Prochlorococcus marinus str. GP2: one gene and its partner. The protein of the gene in region 2 binds, or shares a complex with, the protein of the main gene of each other region. Links are inferred from orthologs where the notes say so. Each region holds a gene or a part of one and is shown on either strand. Other genes may lie near its edges. The genes, in order: hisH and hisF.

Region 1 (9,875 bases), on a different replicon or contig from region 2:
ATAAAGGAATATCCCACTCAGCTCTGGTTAATGGCATCGTACTTACACAATTAGAAGTTAATACTCCAATGCATGGAACATTTCTCCAATCATTATTTCTCCTTAATTTATCAAAATAACCTCCTCCATAACCTAATCTTGTTAAATTTTTATCGACGGAAAGACATGGTACAAATATCAAGCTTATCTGCAAATGACTTAATGGGGAAGAGTTATTTGGACTAAGTATACCCTCATAATCTTTGGTAAGAGGTTTTTCGTCCCATGGATAAAATAACAACTCTTTTTTATCTTTACATCTAGGCAAAGCTAAAGTAAATTTTTTCTTGAGACTTCTTATATCAACTTCATTTTTTAGAGGCCAATATATGCCTATATAACCAACATTTTTATATCCCTTAACAAATGAATCAATATATAATTTTACATTTTTTTCTACATTTTCTCTTTGATTAAGAGAAATTCCATCTCTTAGTTTTCTAAACATATCCCTCTCCAATTTCTTATTTTCAAAGATTGTCATATTAAATTTTCAGTTAAAGCCATCCTCATTTAGTTTTGTGAGTGCTATAGCCAATGCATCTGCTGAATCATCAGGTTTTGGAGGATTTTTAAGATCTAAGTTATACATAACAGCATCAAGAATATCTTTCTTAGATGCCTTTCCAGACCCAGCAATTGTTAATTTTATCTGAGCAGGTGAATACTCACTAACATGAATTTTTTTAGAGGCCAATACCATCATAATCACGCCTCTAGCCTGCACCACACTAATGGTAGTGCTTGACCTGTAAAAGAAAAATTTTTCTACTGCCGCTGCAGTTGGGTTCCAATGATTTATTAATTCATTTAGATCTTGGAATATCTCATAAAGTCTATCTTCTTCTTTTTTATCTTTACCTGTCTCAATAACGCCGCAATCTAATAATATCTTTCTTTCATTTTCTATCTCTATTATTCCATAACCAACTCTAGCTAATCCAGGGTCAATCCCAATTATTCTCACTGTTATTAAGCTTCAGCAGACAATTGAAATTTTGAAAGATTATCTTTTACATCTAAATCAAATACTTTACAAAAAGCTTGAATAACTCTTTCACCTGAATCAACTTGTTCTAAGGGATCTTTTCTAAGTCTATGTCTTAAGGAACAAGAAATAACCCTTGCTATGTCATCTTCTTGCACTTCAGTTCTGCCCTCAAATGCTGCAATTGCCCTTGCAGACCTATTTGTAACAATATCTCCACGTAAACCATCCACATCTAGTTCCCCGCAGATTGCAGAAATATTTAATCTTAAGTCATCATCCATTTGAACAGAATTTAATATTTCTTGTGCTTTAATAACTTTTTGTTGAAGTTCATCCTGTTGTTTTTCAACACTCAATGAAAACTCATCAGGATTATCATCAAAAGAAGTTCTTTGATCAACTACTTGAACTCTTAATTCAGCATCTCTAACTGTCTTAACTTCAACGCTCATTCCAAACCTGTCCAATAGTTGAGGCCTTAATTCACCTTCTTCTGGATTTCCTGAACCAATTAGGACAAACCTCGCAGGATGTCGAACTGAGACCCCCTCCCTTTCAACTGTATTCCATCCAGAAGCGGCCGAATCTAAAAGTACATCAACTAAATGATCATCAAGTAAATTCACTTCATCAACATATAGCAAACCCCTATTAGCTTTTGCTAATAGACCTGGTTCGAAAGCCTTGACACCTTCGCTCAAAGCCTTCTCTATATCAATGGTTCCGCAAAGCCTGTCTTCAGTAGCTCCTAAAGGCAAGTCAACCATAGGTACTTGTTTTTGAATACTCTCTAGATTTTCTCCTTGAGTAATTTTTTCCAAAACTTCTTTACTTTGTAAATCAGGATCGACTAGTGAACTATTATATGGATCGTCTTTAACAACATCGATTGCTGGCAACAAATCAGCTAAGGCTCTGATTGTAGTAGACTTTCCAGTGCCTCTATCACCCATTATCATCACACCTCCAATTCTTGGATCAATAACATTTAACAAGAGAGCCAATTTCATTTCTTCTTGACCAATTACTGCTGTAAAAGGAAAAACTCTTCTTTTCTTTGTTGTAGGCACAGTTTTAGTTTTCTTAAATATTCAAATAATCAATAGATGCTACTTCAGAAAATGTTTTTAGTAAATATCCCTATCAAATTAAAACAAGAAGTGAATAATAACTAATCAAATTTATACTTACTTATTTTTTTTTGAACTGTTCAAAAACCAGTTTATTTGATGGACAATTCCTCTTAAAACATTTATTTCATGCGTAGATGTATTTGCCCTCAAAATAAAATTCTTAAATTTACTGATTTTTGCCTTGGAGGTATGTTTCAAGAGATATCCAACTTGCAAAAGCATTTCCTCTATCTCTATAAATGTATTATGCACTTCTTTCGATGATGCCAATTTAAAAACTTTTAATTCATTATTTAAATTCTTTTTAGAAGATTTATTTAATTCATACAAAACTATTGAAACAGCGTGAGAAAGATTTAATGAAGGATTATTCTTAGAAGTTGGAATATTAAAAGTTTTATTTGCTAGAAGCAATTCACTGTTAGTTAAACCTCTATCTTCTCTTCCAAATATAATTGCTAAATTATTTATCTTCTTAAATGATAATGTCCAATCAAATATATCTTCAGAAGATACAAAAAATGAATCTTTATTCACATCAATCCTTCCACAAGATGCTAGAACCAAATCACAATCAAAAATTGCTTTTTGAAGATCATTAAAAACCTTACAATGTTTAAGGAATTTTTGACCTTTAAGAGCCATTTTCTTTGCTTCTAAAGAAAATATGTCGCATTTAGGCGAAACAATTCTTAATTCATCAACTTCAAAATTACTGCATAATCTAGCAACGCTTCCTACATTTAAAGGGCCATTTGGTTCAACTAAAATTACTTTTAAATTAGAAAAATTTTTTCCCAAAATCATTCAAGGCTATGCAGATATTTTAATAAATTGGACATATTTACAGGATCAATTTCAAAACTTGGCATAGGAGGTGTCAGGCCTCCAGTAACCTGTTTTATTATCTCTTTATCATTCAAACGTTGTGTTATTGAGTGTAAGTCTGGGCCCACTAAACCTCTTGCTGTAATTCCATGACATCCAACACAATTTATCTTAAAAAGAGCATCTCCTTCCTCAGCAGAGCCATTAAGCTCAAGAGTTTCAATAATATATTTGTTATTTTCATGATGATTAACGAAAAATATTGAGAAACAAATCAATAAAACTCCAAATACAACAAAAACAATTTTTAAGAATTCTCTCTTAAAATCTCTTTCTGCTGCAGTTGATGAAGATGTTGACACAAAAAATAATCTCTATGTAACAATTGTGAATAAGAAATTCAAAAAAGGCAAAAAAATGATCGAGCCTCTTCTATGTGGAATTGTTTTAGGTTTAGTTCCAATAACTCTTCTTGGATTATTCGTAAGTGCATGGAATCAATACAGAAGAGGTTCAGGGATGCTGGACATTGATTAAAAATGTTAATCTTGACTGCCCATAATTCCTTATATCTATAGTTTCCCACAGAGTACTTTTTTTAATAAATAGATTTGGAGAATGTTCACAAATAACTGTTGAATCTTTTTTTAAAAGATTACAATTAAATAATTGATTTAAAACTAATTCATGGGAATCAGCATCGTATGGAGGATCTAGATAAACAAAATCAAATTTTAATTTGTTTAAATCCATATTTCTAGATGATAAGTTTCTTTCATAATTAGGTTTTGTCCATTTCAAAACGTCTTTGCAAATAACTTCTATATCTTTTCTCCTATTCTCTATATTCTCCAACGAGAGTAAATTTTCTAAGCAAATTTTTGAGTTAATTTTGTTTTTTTCAATTGCGATTATTTTGCTTGCCCCGTGATTATAGGCTTCACAAGATATGGCCCCTGTTCCACTAAATAAATCTAACCAGTTACTATTTTCAACTCTTTTGTTCAATATATTAAATATGGCCTCTCTCACTCTCAAAGTTGTAGGTCTGGTATAAGAATTATTTGGACTTTGGAGTTTTTTACCACCTATTAATCTTAAATTAGTCTTCATCCCTAAGCATATGTTATTGAATATTACTCAGCCATCTTCTCAAAAGTTTTTCACCAGTTTTTCCAGATTTTTCCGGATGAAATTGACAGGCCAATAAATTATCATTCTCAATCATTGCAGTTAATTTTTCAGAGCCATAATCAACCTGAGCTGCAATAATATTTAAGTCATCTGGGATTGCATGATAGGAATGTACAAAATAAACCCAATTATTTAATTCTTCAATCCCAAATAAAGTATTTTTTTTTGTAGGTAAAAGTTGGCACCAACCCATGTGTGGGATTCTTTGGTTAACTATATTGGGTAATTTTTGTATTTTTCCTTTTAAAATTCCCAACCCTTGAACTTTTCCTTCATCACTAGATTCAAAAAGGAGTTGGAGACCTAAACATATCCCAAAAAAGGATTTCCCACTTTTAATCCAATTTTTCAAATCAGTTATCAAGTCAGTATTTATGAGATTATTCATCGCGGGGTCAAATGCTCCAACCCCAGGAAGTATTAGCGCCTTACAAAGCTTGGAATCATTAAAGTTTTTAATTAATATAATTTCTTCTCCAAGACTTTCTAGAGATTTTGTTACAGAATGTATATTACCCATTCCATAGTCTATTAGTCCAATTTTATGCAAAGCTTTTAAATTTATAAATGCTTAGTTAAAGTGCTAGAAAGAGTTGCTTTTGGCACAGCTCCAACAACGGTATCAACCTTTTGACCTCCTTTAAAGATCATTAATGTAGGAATACTTCTAATTCCGTACTGACTGGCTACATTTGGATTCTCATCTGTGTTTAATTTAAAAACTTTAATTTTTCCTTCAAAGTCTTTTGAGATTTCTTCTACAACTGGAGCGACCATCCTACATGGACCGCACCATGGGGCCCAAAAATCAACCAATACTGGTAGATCACTTTGCAGTACATCCTTGTCAAATGAAGAATCAGTTACGGCTGGAGCTGATGACATAATTTAAGTATTCCTTTTTGAAAATTTAGCAGGCAATTCTTTTAAGTGATGATTTCATTACAGATTAAATAATATAAGTAACAAAATGTCTAAAAAAAGCCCGATTAAACGGGCGATTTAGTGTGTGAGGAGTATGGGGTTTCCCCCATCATTTCATAATAACTCCTAATTAGAAAATTTTTCAAATAAATACTTAATTCACTAAGGATTTATAATTTTGCTCTAGGTGAACTACTTACCCATCCCAAGCTGCTGAGCTTTTTGATAAACCTTACCTTCTGTAAGAAGCGATGGTGCGATAACTATTTCAACTTCTTGCATTTCTTTAATATTTTTTGCCCCAAGAGTACTCATTGAGGTTCTAATGGCTCCTAATAAGTTATGTGTTCCATCATCAAGTAAGGCAGGACCTTTAATTATTCTTTCTAAGGATCCTGTAGAACCAACTTCAATTCTTGTGCCTCTTGGCAAAACTGGACTTGGAGTAGCCATCCCCCAGTGAAATCCTTTACCTGGAGCGTTGGAGGATTTAGCTATTGGGGATCCAATCATTACAGCATCTGCCCCACATGCTAAACATTTACAGATATCTCCGCCAGTAACAATTCCTCCATCACCAATAATAGGGATATAACGACCACTTTCTTTAAAGTAATCATTTCTTGCCGCACTACAATCAGCAATTGCAGTTGCTTGAGGGATTCCAATTCCCAATACTCCTCTTGATGTACATGCCGCTCCGGGTCCTATCCCAACCATCAATCCTGCAACTCCAGCATCCATGAGAAGTTTTGCAACTTCGTAAGTAACACAATTACCTGCTACAACTGGGACATTCATAGATTGACAGAGATCTTTAATATCTAAGGTTTCCTTACCTTCCATACCAAGATGTTCAGTGGAAACAACTGTTCCTTGAAGAAAAAATAGATCTATTTTGGAATCGTTAAGTGTTTCTTTAAACTTAATGGCAGCTTGAGGAGTCCCACTAAAAGCTGCTATACCTCCTCTTTCTTTAACCTCATTTATTCTTTGTACAATCAATCCCTCCTTGACCGGTTCACTATATATTTTCTGCATTAATGGAACAAAATCATTCTTCCCTACTGATGCTATTTGATTCAATATTTCATCAGGGTTTTCATATCGTGTTTGTACTCCCTCCATATTAATAACCCCAAGGGCACCTAATTTTGTGAGCTCTACAGACGTATTGACATCGACAACACTATCCATGGCACTAGCGACGATCGGAACTTCTCTTTTGAAATCACCTATTGACCAAGAAGGATCAGTCAAATCGTAATCAAGTGTTCTATTACCAGGGACTAAAGCTATTTCATCGATGCCATAAGCCCGTCTGACTTTTTTATTTAAACCAAGTTCAATATTCACGGTAGTTTTCTTTTATTCTGATTAAATTAACAACTAAAGGGGTAATAAGCCAAGGTTTATTCAAAAACAACAGGTTTTATTTTGATTTGTGTGTAAATGTAAGTATTTGGGAATTAAATAAATCTTTTTTTTTATTCATTATGACAATCAGCGATTATTATTAAAGAAAGGATTTTTGTATGTCTGATATTTTAGATTCCGACAACTCAGGATTAAGCGAAAATAACGACCGAATTATTCAGACTGACCTAAGAAATGAGATGTCTCGTTCATATCTTGAGTATGCAATGAGCGTTATAGTTGGTCGTGCTCTTCCAGATGCAAGAGATGGATTAAAACCTGTTCACAGAAGAATTCTTTATGCAATGTATGAACTTGGCTTGACTAGCGGTAGACCATACAGAAAATGTGCAAGAGTCGTAGGAGAAGTACTCGGTAAATACCATCCTCATGGCGATACTGCTGTTTATGATGCTTTGGTTAGGATGGCTCAGGATTTCTCTATGAGGATGCCACTCATAGATGGCCATGGAAACTTTGGTTCTGTTGATAACGACCCTCCAGCAGCAATGAGATATACAGAATCTCGTTTACAGTCTCTTACGGATGAAAGTTTATTAGAGGATATTGAATCTGAAACTGTAGATTTCGCCGATAACTTTGACGGTTCTCAGCAAGAGCCAACAGTTTTACCTGCTAGGATCCCTCAACTACTTCTAAATGGATCATCTGGAATAGCAGTAGGAATGGCAACTAATATTCCACCTCATAACTTAGGGGAATTAATTAATGGTCTTAAATCAATAATCAATAACTCTTCAATTGAAGATAGTAAACTTTTTGAGATAATTAAGGGTCCTGATTTCCCCACAGGTGGTCAAATCTTAGGCAGAGACGGTATTAAAGAAACTTTCAAAACAGGAAGAGGGTCAATAACCATGAGAGGGGTAGCAAATATTGAGCAAATTAAATCCATTGGTAGAGCAGAGAAAGATGCAGTAATAATTACAGAGCTTCCATTTCAAACCAATAAAGCGGCTTTGATAGAAAGAATTGCTGACTTAGTTAATGAAAAAAAATTAGAAGGTATTTCTGATATTAGAGATGAAAGTGATCGAGATGGGATGAGGATTGTTATTGAACTAAAAAGAGATGCCTACCCACAAGTAGTTTTAAATAATTTATTTAAGTTAACACCTCTACAAAATAACTTTAGTGCAAATATCCTCGCTTTAGTAAAAGGAGAGCCCACAACACTTTCTCTCAGGAAAATGTTAGACGTATTTCTAAATTTTAGGGTTGAGACAATAAGACGAAGAACAACATTTTTATTAAAAAAAGCAGAAGAAAGAGATCATATTGTAAAGGGTCTTTTATTAGCCTTAGATGCTATGGATCAAATTATAAATCTAATAAGATCAGCGAAAGATTCAATATCAGCTCGAGAAAAATTACAAAAAGACCACAAATTATCTTCCATACAGGCAGATGCAATTCTACAGATGCAGTTAAGAAGATTAACAGCACTTGAAGCAGATAAAATCAAAGGTGAACATAATGAGTTAACCCGAAAAATCAACCTTTATCAGCAAATATTAAATAGTAAAGAAAGAATTTTTGAAATTATTCTTGAAGAACTTAATAAAATTGATGAAAGATTTTCTTCTCCAAGGAAAACAGAAATACTAGATTTAGGCGGAGGATTAGATGATATTGATCTTATAGCTAATGACAGATCCGTAGTTCTATTAACTGAAGCAGGTTATTTAAAAAGAATGCCTGTTAATGATTTTGAATCTACCAGTCGTGGTTCAAGGGGTAAAGCTGGCACAAAAACCAAAGAAGATGATGACGTGAAATTATTTATAAGCTGTAATGATCATGATACTCTTTTGCTTTTCAGTGATAGAGGAGTAGCTTATGCTCTCCCAGCATATAGGGTTCCTATGAGTAGCAGAACAGCAAAAGGGACTCCATCAGTTCAACTTCTCCCAATTCCAAGAGAAGAAAAAATAACTTCTCTAGTTGCTGTGGATTCTTTTGTTGACGATCGTTATTTATTAATGCTAACAAAAGCTGGTTTTATAAAAAGAACTGCACTTTCTGCTTTTTCAAAAATTCGCTCAAATGGACTAATAGCAATTAATCTTGAGGATGGAGATGCCCTAACCTGGGTAAGATTATCAAAAGAAGACGATAGTGTTTTAATTGGATCTAAAACAGGAATGGCGATTCATTTCAGACTAGATATCAATGAATTAAGACCACTTGGTAGAACAGCAAGAGGAGTTAAATCAATGAACTTAAGAGAAGGAGACAATCTAGTTTCTATGGATGTTTTAACATCTAATTTGGTTGATCAATTGGCCAAAATCGAGGAACTCACAGAAGATCTTGATGATAATGTTGAAGAAAACTCTTCAGATGGTCCATGGGTATTGATAGCCAGTGCATTCGGACTGGGAAAGAGAGTACCTGTAGCTCAGTTTAGATTACAAAAAAGAGCAGGCATGGGTTTGAGAGCAATAAAATTTAGAATTAAAGATGATCAGCTAGTTTGTTTGAAGGTCCTTGGCGAGGGAGAAGAATTACTACTTGTGACAGAAAAAGGCGTAATAGTAAGAACAAACGCAGATAAAATCTCTCAGCAATCGAGGGCAGCTACAGGAGTAAAATTACAAAGATTAGATGACGGTGATCATTTATCTGAAGTGGTATTGGTACCTCGTGAACAAATAGAGGAAAAAGACCAACCTAGCTCAGTTGAAGAAAATTAAAAGGCTTATGGTTAGCTAAATAACATGGAAATACTTGATATTTTAATTTTAGGTTCAGGTCCTGCCGCATTATGTTTAGCTTCAGAATTAGCCAAGCAGGATCTAAATATTAAGGGAATATCTACAAAATCTCCAAATGAAAAATGGGAGAATACATATGGTATCTGGGCATCTGAATTAGAAGAATTAGGGTTAGAGTCCTTGTTATCTCACCGATGGTGTAAAACAGTTAGTTTTTTTGGAGATGGGGAAAATAAAAAAGGGGATACTCCGACAAAACACAACTATGATTATGGTTTAATAAATCAAGAAGCCTTTCAAAATGAGCTTTTAAAAAAATGTAAAGGGATTGAATGGTTGAATGAAACAGCAAAAGACATTAAAGAAAAAAATAAACTATCTGAGGTAATTTGTTTTTCAGGTCTCAAAATAAAGGCGAGATTAGTTATTGACGCAAGTGGTCATAAAAGTAATTTTGTAAAAAGACCAGTTCAAAATGAAATCGCTCAACAAGCTGCTTACGGAATTGTAGGTAAATTTACATCACCTCCTGTTAATAAAGAACAATTTGTTCTTATGGATTTTCGTCCAAATCATTTAAACAATGAAGAAAAGTTATCATCTCCTTCCTTT
Region 2 (10,044 bases):
TACCTAAAGACAAATTAAATATTTGACATTCAAATTCTTTTGAAAATATTGGGTAAGCTGCACTTAACCAAATACCACCTTTTGGAGAAACCCAAGTTTTTAAATTTTGGCCAACCCCTGAGAATTGTTCTCTTGCGATTATCGCTACTGGCTGGTTTTTCTTTATTTCAGTATATTTAAGCAAGTTTGTTAGCTCATTTTCGGTACTTTTACATTTTATTTTGTAATGAAGTGTCCAAGTTGGATATTGACCCTGTATTTTTTTTAAATAAAAAACTGTCTTAGCTGCAGGTCCAATAACTTTCACAAATTTTTTATTAAAACAACGAGCATCTTTTTAAAGATTAGATTAACTTTAGTCTTAATAAGTAAATTTTACAAATTGGACAAAAAATATTCGCCAATAGTGAATAGAAGGAATCCACATCCATTAAAAAATTGTCTTGATAATTTCAAAAAATCCTGCGGAGACTTAGATAAACTTTCTCAGATCGAAGAAAAATGGAAGAACTTAATTGGCTTGGAGCTATTTGAAGAATGCAAACCATTAAATATTGAAAAAAAAATACTTACTATTGCAGTAAATCATCCACAGTGGCGCCAAGCTTTAATCTATAACAAGCATAAATTAAAAGAGAGAATCGAGAAAATTGGAATAACTTTGAATGAAATAAAAATAATACAAAATTATGAAATTAAAAATAAAAATATTAAAGCTACTAATGCGAAGATAGTTTGGGCAAACCATCCAAGCAGAATCAATCAAAATAATATGTGCATTTGTATTATTTGTAATTCCCCTACTCCTGAGGGCGAAATCAAAAGATGGGGAAAGTGTTCTTTTTGTTGGAGAAAAATAAAAAACTAAATTTTTTATTTAGTTAAAATTAGTATTCCCATTTGTCCCCCACAAATAGTCCTATATTCAGCTTTTTTAAATCCAACTTCCTTAGCAATATTTATAAGCTCATTTTTCTTTGGAAAATTACTAATACTTTTTTCAATATATGCGTACTCTGGACCTAAATTAAAAAGCCGCGAAATGGATACTACAATTAATCTCAAATAAATTTTCTGAAAAATATTGGATAAAGAATTTCTTGTTGAGTGATTAAAATCCAAAAATCCTGCCCTTCCCTTATCCTTCAAAAGATCAAAAACTTTTTTTATTCCTTCTTCAACATTATTCAAGTTTCTAAGTCCATATGACATGCAAATTCCATCAAAATTTTTTGAATAATCATTAATTTCTAATACATCTTTAACTTCCCACTTAACAAATTTATTTTTTTTAAGCTCTGATTTTTTTTTTGCAATATTTAAGATATCCTTTGCACTGTCAATCCCAGTAATTGATCCCCTTGGACTAACTCTTTTAGAAATTAAGAATGCTAAATCTCCAGTTCCACAGCATAAATCAGCCCAATCTTCACCATTTAAAGGTTCCAATAAATTAACTAATTTCCTTTTCCAAAATCTGTGCAGCCCAAAACTTAATAGATTATTTAAAAAGTCATATTTATAAGAAATTTTATTAAATATATTTTTGACTTCGATAGTTTTTGTGAATTTCATTTTTAAATTTTTAACTTATTTCTTTTTGGTATTAAATTAAATTTTTTATTCATATGGTCTAATTGGAAGTTTTTTTTCGAGGAGGAAAGTCTTTATTTCTCTTAAAGAAAGTTTCTTATCATGAAGTAATGATGCTAAAAGTGCGGCAGATGCCCTGCCTTCATTGAAAACATCATAGATATCTTCTAAACAACCCGCTCCTCCAGAAGCAATCACTGGGATGTTAACAATATTGGTAACAGCTTCAGTCAGATTTAAATCATATCCATTCTGTGTGCCATCACCATCCATTGAAGTAAGCAAAATTTCCCCTGCGCCTAAATCCTCAACTTTCTTTGCCCAACTTAATACATCTATTCCAGTATTTTCTCTCCCTCCTTTTACATATACCTCCCATTGATCTGTCTTATTAACTTTTCTTTTAGCATCAATTGCTATTACGATACATTGATTACCAAATTCCCTAGAACTTTTAGAAATTAAATCTGGACTTCTTACAGCAGAAGAATTCAAACTCACTTTGTCCGCTCCAGCTCTTAAAAGATCATTAATTGCAGAAACAGAATCTATTCCTCCACCTACTGTAAATGGGATTTTCACTGATTTTGCGGTCCTAGAGACAAGGTCAACTAATGTATTTCTATTTTCTACACTAGCTCTTATATCTAAGAATACTAATTCATCTGCGCCCTCATCAGAATACATACAAGCCAATTCAACAGGATCGCCTGAGTCCCTCAAGTTAACAAAATTTACACCTTTAACCACTCTGCCATGGGCGACATCTAAACAAGGAATTAAACGAAGAGCTACCATTTTAGTAAAAATTGTCCAAATGCTGTTAATCTTGCATAATAGCTTCCATTTTACCTCTTATGGCTGAAACAAAATTATTACCCAAAATCGGTAGTAAAATCAAAATTAACATTAACAAAGTAAAAGATAGACTACCAGCTAAATTAATCGATCAAATATCCTCGAATCCTAAAGCCGTAATAACAGGCTATAAAATGACAGACGGCAGAAGTATTGGAATCACCGCAAAATTTCAGAATGGTGAGCAAAATTGGTTTTTCCCAGAAGAAATTGAGAAAGGTTAAAGAGTAAAGTGAATGATCCAAAACAACTATTAGGAATTAAGGGTGCCTCTGAAACATCAAGTATATGGAAACTCCGTATACAGTTAATGAAACCCATAACATGGATCCCTTTGATATGGGGAGTCATTTGTGGAGCAGCTGCAAGTGGGAATTTTGAATGGACATTTAGTAATGTTCTAGCTTCATTAGCATGTATGTTGATGAGTGGACCACTTCTGGCTGGTTATACCCAAACCATAAATGATTTTTTTGATAAAGAAATTGATGCAATTAATGAACCAAATAGACCAATTCCTTCTGGGAAAATTTCAATTAAAGATGTAAAAATACAAATCTGGGTATTACTTATAGCAGGATTAATAGTTGCTTTTCTATTGGATTTATATGCTAAGCACAGCTTCCCCTCCGTCTTACTTTTGGCATTAGGAGGTTCCTTTGTTAGTTATATATATTCTGCTCCACCACTCAAATTAAAACAGAATGGTTGGCTTGGGAATTACGCATTAGGAGCATCTTATATAGCTTTACCTTGGTGGGCAGGACAAGCCTTGTTTGGGAAATTAACTCTCGTGACGGCGATACTAACACTTGCTTATAGCCTCTCAGGACTTGGAATTGCTGTTATTAATGATTTCAAAAGTGTTGAAGGAGACTCAAAGCTAGGCTTAAATTCTCTACCAGTAGTATTTGGAATTAAAAATGCAAGTAGAATAAGTGCAGGACTAATTGACATTTTTCAATTGGCAATGGTTATAGTATTAGTCATTATTGGCCAAAATTTAGCCTCTGTAATTTTAGTTTTATTGATAATTCCACAAATTACATTTCAAGATATGTGGTTGCTAAGAGATCCTCTAAAGTTTGATGTCAAATATCAAGCGAGTGCCCAACCGTTCCTTATAACTGGAATGCTAGTTACAGCTTTAGCAATAGGACATAGTTTTTTAGTTGCTTAAGGTGCAAAAGATTAAATTCAAGTCTTTTGTTTTAATAATTCCAATATTAATTTTTTCTGGAATATCTTTTTATTTTTTTAGTATAATGTTTAGTACTTTAAAAGTTGACGTATCTAAAAATAAAAAGTTAAGGGGCACCAATTATTCTTATGTAATATCATCTTCTGATAATAAGATAATAAGCAAATTAAGCCGCAAATTTGAAATAGATAATAGTTATTATAAAATTCCATTTTTTCTTAAACATGCTTTTATATCTTCTGAGGATAAAAGATTTTATAAACATAATGGAATAGATTTAAAAAGTATTTCACGCGCCCTTATTCAAAATATTAGAAGTGGTTATGTTAAAGAGGGAGGAAGTACGATTACACAACAAGTTGCTAGATTACTTTTTCTAAATAATGATTTAAGTTTTCAAAGAAAAATCAAAGAAATATTTATATCACTCATAATTGAATTTAGATATGATAAAAATCAAATTTTAAAATTGTATTTAAATAATATTTATCTAGGATCAGGAGCACACGGGGTAGACGAGGCTGCCCAAGTTTATTTTGGAAAATTTATAGAAGAATTGACATTATCAGAGATCGCATTAATTGCAGGATTAGCTCCAGCCCCATCAATTTATTCACCTTATCAAGATTTAGAACTAGCTATTAAAAATAGAAATAAAGTTCTTGAATCAATGTATATTGATGGATATATTTCTCTTGCAAATAAGAATAAGGCTATTAAAGAAAAAATAAAATTAAATTATCAAACAGCTGATAATTTTTTAGATGATAAATTACTTATAAACTTTATTCTTCACGAAACAGATAAAAAAATTGGGAGTAAAAATGATTATAAGTTTTTAAGAATTAAATCTTCTATCAACAAAGATTGGCAAGAAAAAGGTCAAAAAATATCAAGATATGCTGGGCCTAAAGAAATTGAATTTGCTCTGTTATCTATCGAATCAAACACAGGACTAATCAGGGCAATGATAACCAGCAAAAATCCATCAATTAATGAATACAATAGAGTGATTTCATCTGTAAGACCATTAGGTTCTACTTTTAAAATAATCCCTTATGCTTCTGCATTAATAGAAGGAATAAAATTAAGCGATAAATTTGAAGACTTACCAATATGCTGGGAAAGTTATTGCCCAAAAAATTTTTCAGAAGACTATAGAGGTTCAATATCTTTGATTGAATCATTTAAAAGCTCATCAAATATCGTTCCAATATCAATAACAAAAAAAATCGGCTTAAAAAATATTATTAATTTAGCGAATTCATTTGGACTAGGTTACGAGCAAGAGTTTGAGGAATTCCCATCATTAGCTATTGGATCCTTCGGAGATAATCTTTTAAACATCACAAATGCATATTCTGCAATAAACAATAATGGGAAGATCCAAAGCCCTGAAATCATAGAAAAAATAGAATCATTTAAAAAACAACCTATTTGGGAAAACAAATCTATTTCCAAGAAAATATTAGATTTAAAAATAAACGAGAAAATAAATAAACTTCTTGAAAAATCTGTAAAAGAAGGAACTTCAAAAGCAGCCTTTATAAAAGGAAAGAAAATTTATGGGAAAACAGGAACATCTGATGGAAATAAAGATCTCTGGTTTATTGGTTCAATTGATAACCTTACAACAGGGATCTGGATAGGTTACGACGATAACAAGGAATCTGAATTATCTAGTGGAAATGCAGCTTATTTATGGAAGAAGTTCATATCTGAAATTTATAAAATTCCAATTAAAAAATAAATTATATTTTTAAGATTTATAAGAAATTATTGCAGAATAAAATCCATCACCAGGATAATCCAAGCTAGGTAAAATTTGTTTTTGGCTAACCAATTTTAAATTTTTGTTTTTTTCAATAAATCGTTCAATTAATAGATTATTTTCATCGGGACAAATAGTGCAAGTTGAATAAACTAAAGTACCATTTTTCTTCAAAAGAGGGAAAATACTCTCCAAAAGTTTTTCCTGTAATAAAGTTAAAGATTTTATTTTTTCTTTACTTAAAGACCATCTAGAATCTGGATTCCTGGAAAGAGTTCCAATGCCTGAACATGGAGCATCTAATAAAATCTTATCAAAATAAGATATAAACTTAGAATTTAATTCAATCAAACTCGTAGCATCAGCCTTAAGGGTATTAACAGATTTCAAATTTAACCTTTCTAAATTTGATTGCAGTATTTTTAATCTTTTTGCTGATCTATCTACAGCAAGGATTTCAGCACTATCATTTGTTAATTCTGCCAAGTGGGTAGACTTACTTCCTGGAGCTGCACAAGCATCTAAAATCTTTTCACCTTCTTTTGGATTTAAGAGAGGTGCTATCCACTGAGAAGATCTATCTTGAATTGTCCAAAGCCCATCACTATATCCAGGTAAATTTTTTATAGATCTTGGATTAGATTTTAGAGTAATTCCATTATGTAAATCTTTAATAATTTCAGCATCAATTTTATTTTCATGAAGTACCTTCAAAAATTTATTTAAATTAGTTTTTAATTGGTTAATTCTCAAATCAATTGTAGGTTTTTTATTAAATGCCTTTATGATATTTTCACCCTCGCTATTGCCGACCCATTTATAAAGATCCTTCACAAGCCATAATGGAAATGATTCAAGATATGAAATTCTTTCTTTTCTATCAGAAGATAATTCCGGTAAAATTTTTTGTTCTAATTTTCTCGATGCACTTCTCAATATCGCATTTACAGTCCCCGCTAAACCATTTAAATCTGTGTTTTTAGCTACTTCTACAGTGGTAGAAATAGCAGCAGGAAATGGAATTTTATCCATTTTCAATAGTTGATATAAACCTATGTGTAGAAGCCATCTTAACTTTGGAGGCTGCTTTTTATGAGTAATTTTTGATGTATGATCCGTCCAGAGATCAAGAAATTTTCTATACCTTATGCATCCAAAAGATAATTCTGTAATAAAAGCTATATCAAGAGGATTAAATTGATAATTTTTTAAAACCTTTTCAAGGGCATGATCAGAAAAATCACCAGAACTAACTTTTAATAAAATTTCCCAAGCGGCTTTTCTTTGTAAATATCCTATGCTCAAAATATAATTTATTTTTAAAGATAACTTTAATATACAAAAAATTCAAAAATTTAAACTACTTTTTCAATTGCAGAATTAAACCAAATAAAACCTAAGATAGAAATAAGTGAAAGATTAAATCCTAAAAAAAGAAAGATATTTAAAGAATGGATTCTTTCCCGAAAAAATATTTTTTTCTCTTTTTGATACTTCATTATTAAAATAAAAACTTATTCAAGATTTCAAACGGCAACCAATATTGATAGAACCTGCATCAAGCATTCTGCCTAATTTAATTGCTATGGATTCCTCTAATCTAGTGAAATTAGATTGATGAGTAGTTATCCAATCTAATTCAGAAAAAGTGATAATTCCCGTCGAATTACTTTTTAAAAAAAGCTTTCCAATTTCCATTAGATAAATCTAATATTTTCTAAGTTAACATCCTTACTTAATATTTCTTAATAACATAATATTCTTTTAATTTTTCAAAGACAAATGTAGGTTATTACTCTAAATTTATTTAATATCTCTTAAAAATTTATCGGCCGTTTTTAAGTGATTATTTAATTTTTCCTCTGACATTTTATCGAGATTTCTCGTTAACATTGCCAAACGATATTGCTTTCTAAAAAAGCTTTCATTATCTTTAATAAATTTCCAAAATAATCCATCCCATATTTCACACCATGGGCCACTTTTAAAATTAGACATTTTTTTTATATAATTAGAGCTTGATATATATGGCTTTGTTGAAAAGATACCACCATCACTAAACTGACTCATTCCATAAACATTTGGGACCATAACCCAATCATAGGAATCAATAAACATTTCCATAAACCATTTATAAACTTGGTTGGGGTGAATTCTACATAGAAGCATAAAGTTGCCAACAATCATTAGTCGTTCAATATGATGACAATAACCAAATTTAATAATATTTTTTATAACAACGTCTACTGGTTCAATTCCTGTATTTCCTTTATAAAAAGATTTTGGAATTGGCTTATCTTCAAAATTCCAAAAATTACTATTTCGCATCTTTGTTCCGTACTTTTTATAGACGAGGCAAATAAATTCTCTCCATCCAATAATTTGACGAATAAAACCCTCTAAAGAGTTAATAGGAACATTATTATTTTTTGCGAAAAGTAATGCTTTATTTACTACTACATCTGGGGTTAATAAGCCGCTATTTAAAAGAGGAGAAAGTAAACTATGCCATAAAAAAGAATTTTCTTTAGAAATAGCATCCTCATAATCTCCAAATAAGAAAAATCTATGTTTAAAAAAATCATTTAACCATTCATCTGCCTCTTCAAAATTAGTTGGATATAAAAAGTTATTACTTTCTCCAATAAACTCAATATCAAAATTGGCTAATGACCTTTCTGCATTAACTACAAATTTATTTTTTTGTAATTTAGGTGTATCGGGTATATTTATTTTTTTTGGCAATTTTTTTCTGTTCATTTCATCGAAACTCCATTTACCTCCTTCAGGCGTATCATCAGGATTAACTAATATCTTTTGGCTCTTTCTTTGATTCTCATAAAATCTCCCCATAAGAGGTTTTTTTGCATTTGATGCAAATAAATCTTTTAAATCTTCACTGCTCATAAACATAGGAGAAGGCAAAATATTTAAAGCTAAATTATTAATTTCAACAAAATTATTAATCCTCTTCATTATTAAAAAATCATGAGGGTCAATTAGATTTATTTTCTGATATTTATTTTTAATAAATTCTGATAAGTAATCAACTGTAGAAAAATTATTCTTGTTTTCGATATATAAAACTTTAAAGCCAGATATTTCTAAATAATTTTTATAAGCAAGCATAGATGCTCTATGAAAAACTAACTTATTTTTATGATTAATTAATTTATGAAATTTATCATTTCCAAAAAATAATGAGTCTTCCAAAATCAAAACTTCACAATTTATTTTTAAGATTGGGCTTTCTCTAAAAAGTTGATTCGGGAAAATAATTGATACTTGTTTCATCTTTGCGACTTCCTGTTACTGCATCTTTTTGAACAGTAGATAACATCATCCCAACAGTTTTTCCATTTTTTACGCCAATCAAACGGCCTATTGCAAACAGGACAAGTTTTAGTAGAAAGATTTTTCAAAATTTATAATTTTCTTTTATGAGTAGATTTAAATCTAGTTGAATCTTTAAGGGCCATATGTTTTGTATTTCTTCCCGAAACTCTCTTTCTCCAGACTTTGAAAGATTTGGGTTTAAGATTTTGACGCATAATTTTTATCGCATCTTCCTCTTTTAAACCAAATTGATACTCGATAGCTTCAAAGGGTGTTCTATCTTCCCAACACATTTCTATTACTCTGTCTATATCGATACTTTCCATATTTATTTTTCGCATTGTGAGGAACAAATTTTTTCAATATCGGATCTACCTGTAATTTGAAGTCTATATTTTGCCCAATATCTGTAAACCAATCTCAATAATGGAGATAAGAGCTTAATCTTCAAGGGATAATAAACCCAACCTAAACCAACTAATTCATAAGAATATGCAAGTACATCTAGTCCCCTAATAATTTCACCATTTTCAATAATCCCATGCAGGTTTGACATAGCTTCTGAATATGAGATGTCATTAAAAAAACTTTGATCATAATCCTGACTATTAATATCTATAAATGCAATTTGATTTAAGGTATCTCTTTTTTTAAGAAAATTTGTTTCTCTTAAACAAAGTGGACAACCACCATCGAATAAAAAAGTTAATTTATTTTTCATATTTTTATTCAAATATAGAAATTAAATAACTTTTTTGTGGAATAAAAAATTTTTTTTAGAGTACAAGCTTTATAAAGCCTTAATAATTGCCAGTTCTAATTTAGTGAAATTATATTATCTTATAAATTAATAAGCCATTGATTAAGGGATACATCAATGGTTTAAAACAATTTATGATTAGTCATCTAAAAGATGAACTCCTTCTCCTACGTCAGGAGTAAATTTACAATATTTTTCAAAAATAAGTCCAACACCTCTCATTTTCTCTCCTAATTCATCGTTAAATTTATTCCATTCTTCTGATTCACGATCAGGTAATTCCCACCCTTGTTTTTCTACCATACTTGTTATTACTGTATAGTCCCATTCTATGTATGCCATTGAGTTAATTTAAACTACCAAATTATTATAAACCAAGAGATTTAATAGGTAATCAATATTTTTTGAATATAATTTAAAAGTGTGAAAAAATTATAAATGTCAATTTTGCCAAGAAGATTTGAACGAATCAAAAGTGTTTTAGATTGCAGAATGAAAAACTTGACCGTTTTAGTTGAGGATGTC

Evidence for each region.
Region 1: the proteins of hisF (region 2) and hisH are in contact, whole or in part, in a crystal structure (PDB 6RU0), measured with the Thermotoga maritima proteins. The link is inferred for Prochlorococcus marinus str. GP2 from one-to-one orthologs. Residues at the interface, in WP_004080486.1 of Thermotoga maritima: Met1, Leu2, Ala3, Arg5, Ser40, Glu41, Asp45, Glu46, Ala70, Glu71, Ile73, Asp74, Ile75, Pro76, Phe77, Asp98, Lys99, Ser122, Gln123, Glu161, Thr195, Leu196, Asn247, Arg249, Glu251; in WP_004080484.1 of Thermotoga maritima: Asn15, Arg18, Arg22, Arg117, Leu118, Pro119, His120, Met121, Gly122, Trp123, Asn124, Asn134, Gly135, Tyr136, Tyr138, Val140, Tyr158, Glu180, Lys181, Ser182, Ser183, Lys184, Ile185.

The regions. Positions count from the first base shown.
Region 1 is NZ_JNAH01000005.1:59,888-69,762, reverse strand. The notes cover bases 2,927-5,749. They hold hisH (imidazole glycerol phosphate synthase subunit HisH), read right to left. Parts: upstream 4,736-5,749; coding sequence 4,118-4,735; downstream 2,927-4,117. Other genes in these bases: EU91_RS0108690 (GuaB3 family IMP dehydrogenase-related protein), read right to left, coding at 5,302-5,749; trxA (thioredoxin), read right to left, coding at 4,747-5,070; rsmD (16S rRNA (guanine(966)-N(2))-methyltransferase RsmD), read right to left, coding at 3,505-4,104; petG (cytochrome b6-f complex subunit V), read left to right, coding at 3,409-3,528; EU91_RS03415 (c-type cytochrome), read right to left, coding at 2,967-3,353. Outside these bases: EU91_RS03395 (5-formyltetrahydrofolate cyclo-ligase), read right to left, coding at 1-523; crossover junction endodeoxyribonuclease RuvC, read right to left, coding at 533-1,006; bchI (magnesium chelatase ATPase subunit I), read right to left, coding at 1,012-2,100; more of EU91_RS03410, read right to left, coding at 2,218-2,926; more of EU91_RS0108690, read right to left, coding at 5,750-6,465; gyrA (DNA gyrase subunit A), read left to right, coding at 6,645-9,242; crtL (lycopene beta cyclase), read left to right, coding at 9,267-9,875. UniProt on the Escherichia coli protein: IGPS catalyzes the conversion of PRFAR and glutamine to IGP, AICAR and glutamate. The HisH subunit catalyzes the hydrolysis of glutamine to glutamate and ammonia as part of the synthesis of IGP and AICAR.
Region 2 is NZ_JNAH01000003.1:362,097-372,140, reverse strand. The notes cover bases 507-3,498. They hold hisF (imidazole glycerol phosphate synthase subunit HisF), read right to left. Parts: upstream 2,392-3,498; coding sequence 1,621-2,391; downstream 507-1,620. Other genes in these bases: chlG (chlorophyll synthase ChlG), read left to right, coding at 2,684-3,498; petP (cytochrome b6f subunit PetP), read left to right, coding at 2,451-2,675; ubiE (bifunctional demethylmenaquinone methyltransferase/2-methoxy-6-polyprenyl-1,4-benzoquinol methylase UbiE), read right to left, coding at 874-1,575; EU91_RS05615 (DUF721 domain-containing protein), read left to right, coding at 507-868. Outside these bases: EU91_RS05610 (biotin--[acetyl-CoA-carboxylase] ligase), read right to left, coding at 1-307; more of EU91_RS05615, read left to right, coding at 383-506; more of chlG, read left to right, coding at 3,499-3,631; EU91_RS05640 (transglycosylase domain-containing protein), read left to right, coding at 3,633-5,402; EU91_RS05645 (16S rRNA (cytosine(967)-C(5))-methyltransferase), read right to left, coding at 5,412-6,728; EU91_RS05650 (hypothetical protein), read right to left, coding at 6,942-7,121; EU91_RS05655 (cryptochrome/photolyase family protein), read right to left, coding at 7,227-8,717; EU91_RS09015 (DUF2256 domain-containing protein), read right to left, coding at 8,714-8,845; EU91_RS05660 (TIGR03643 family protein), read right to left, coding at 8,849-9,085; EU91_RS05665 (thiol-disulfide oxidoreductase DCC family protein), read right to left, coding at 9,088-9,480; EU91_RS05670 (hypothetical protein), read right to left, coding at 9,658-9,861; tRNA (guanosine(18)-2'-O)-methyltransferase TrmH, read left to right, coding at 9,958-10,044.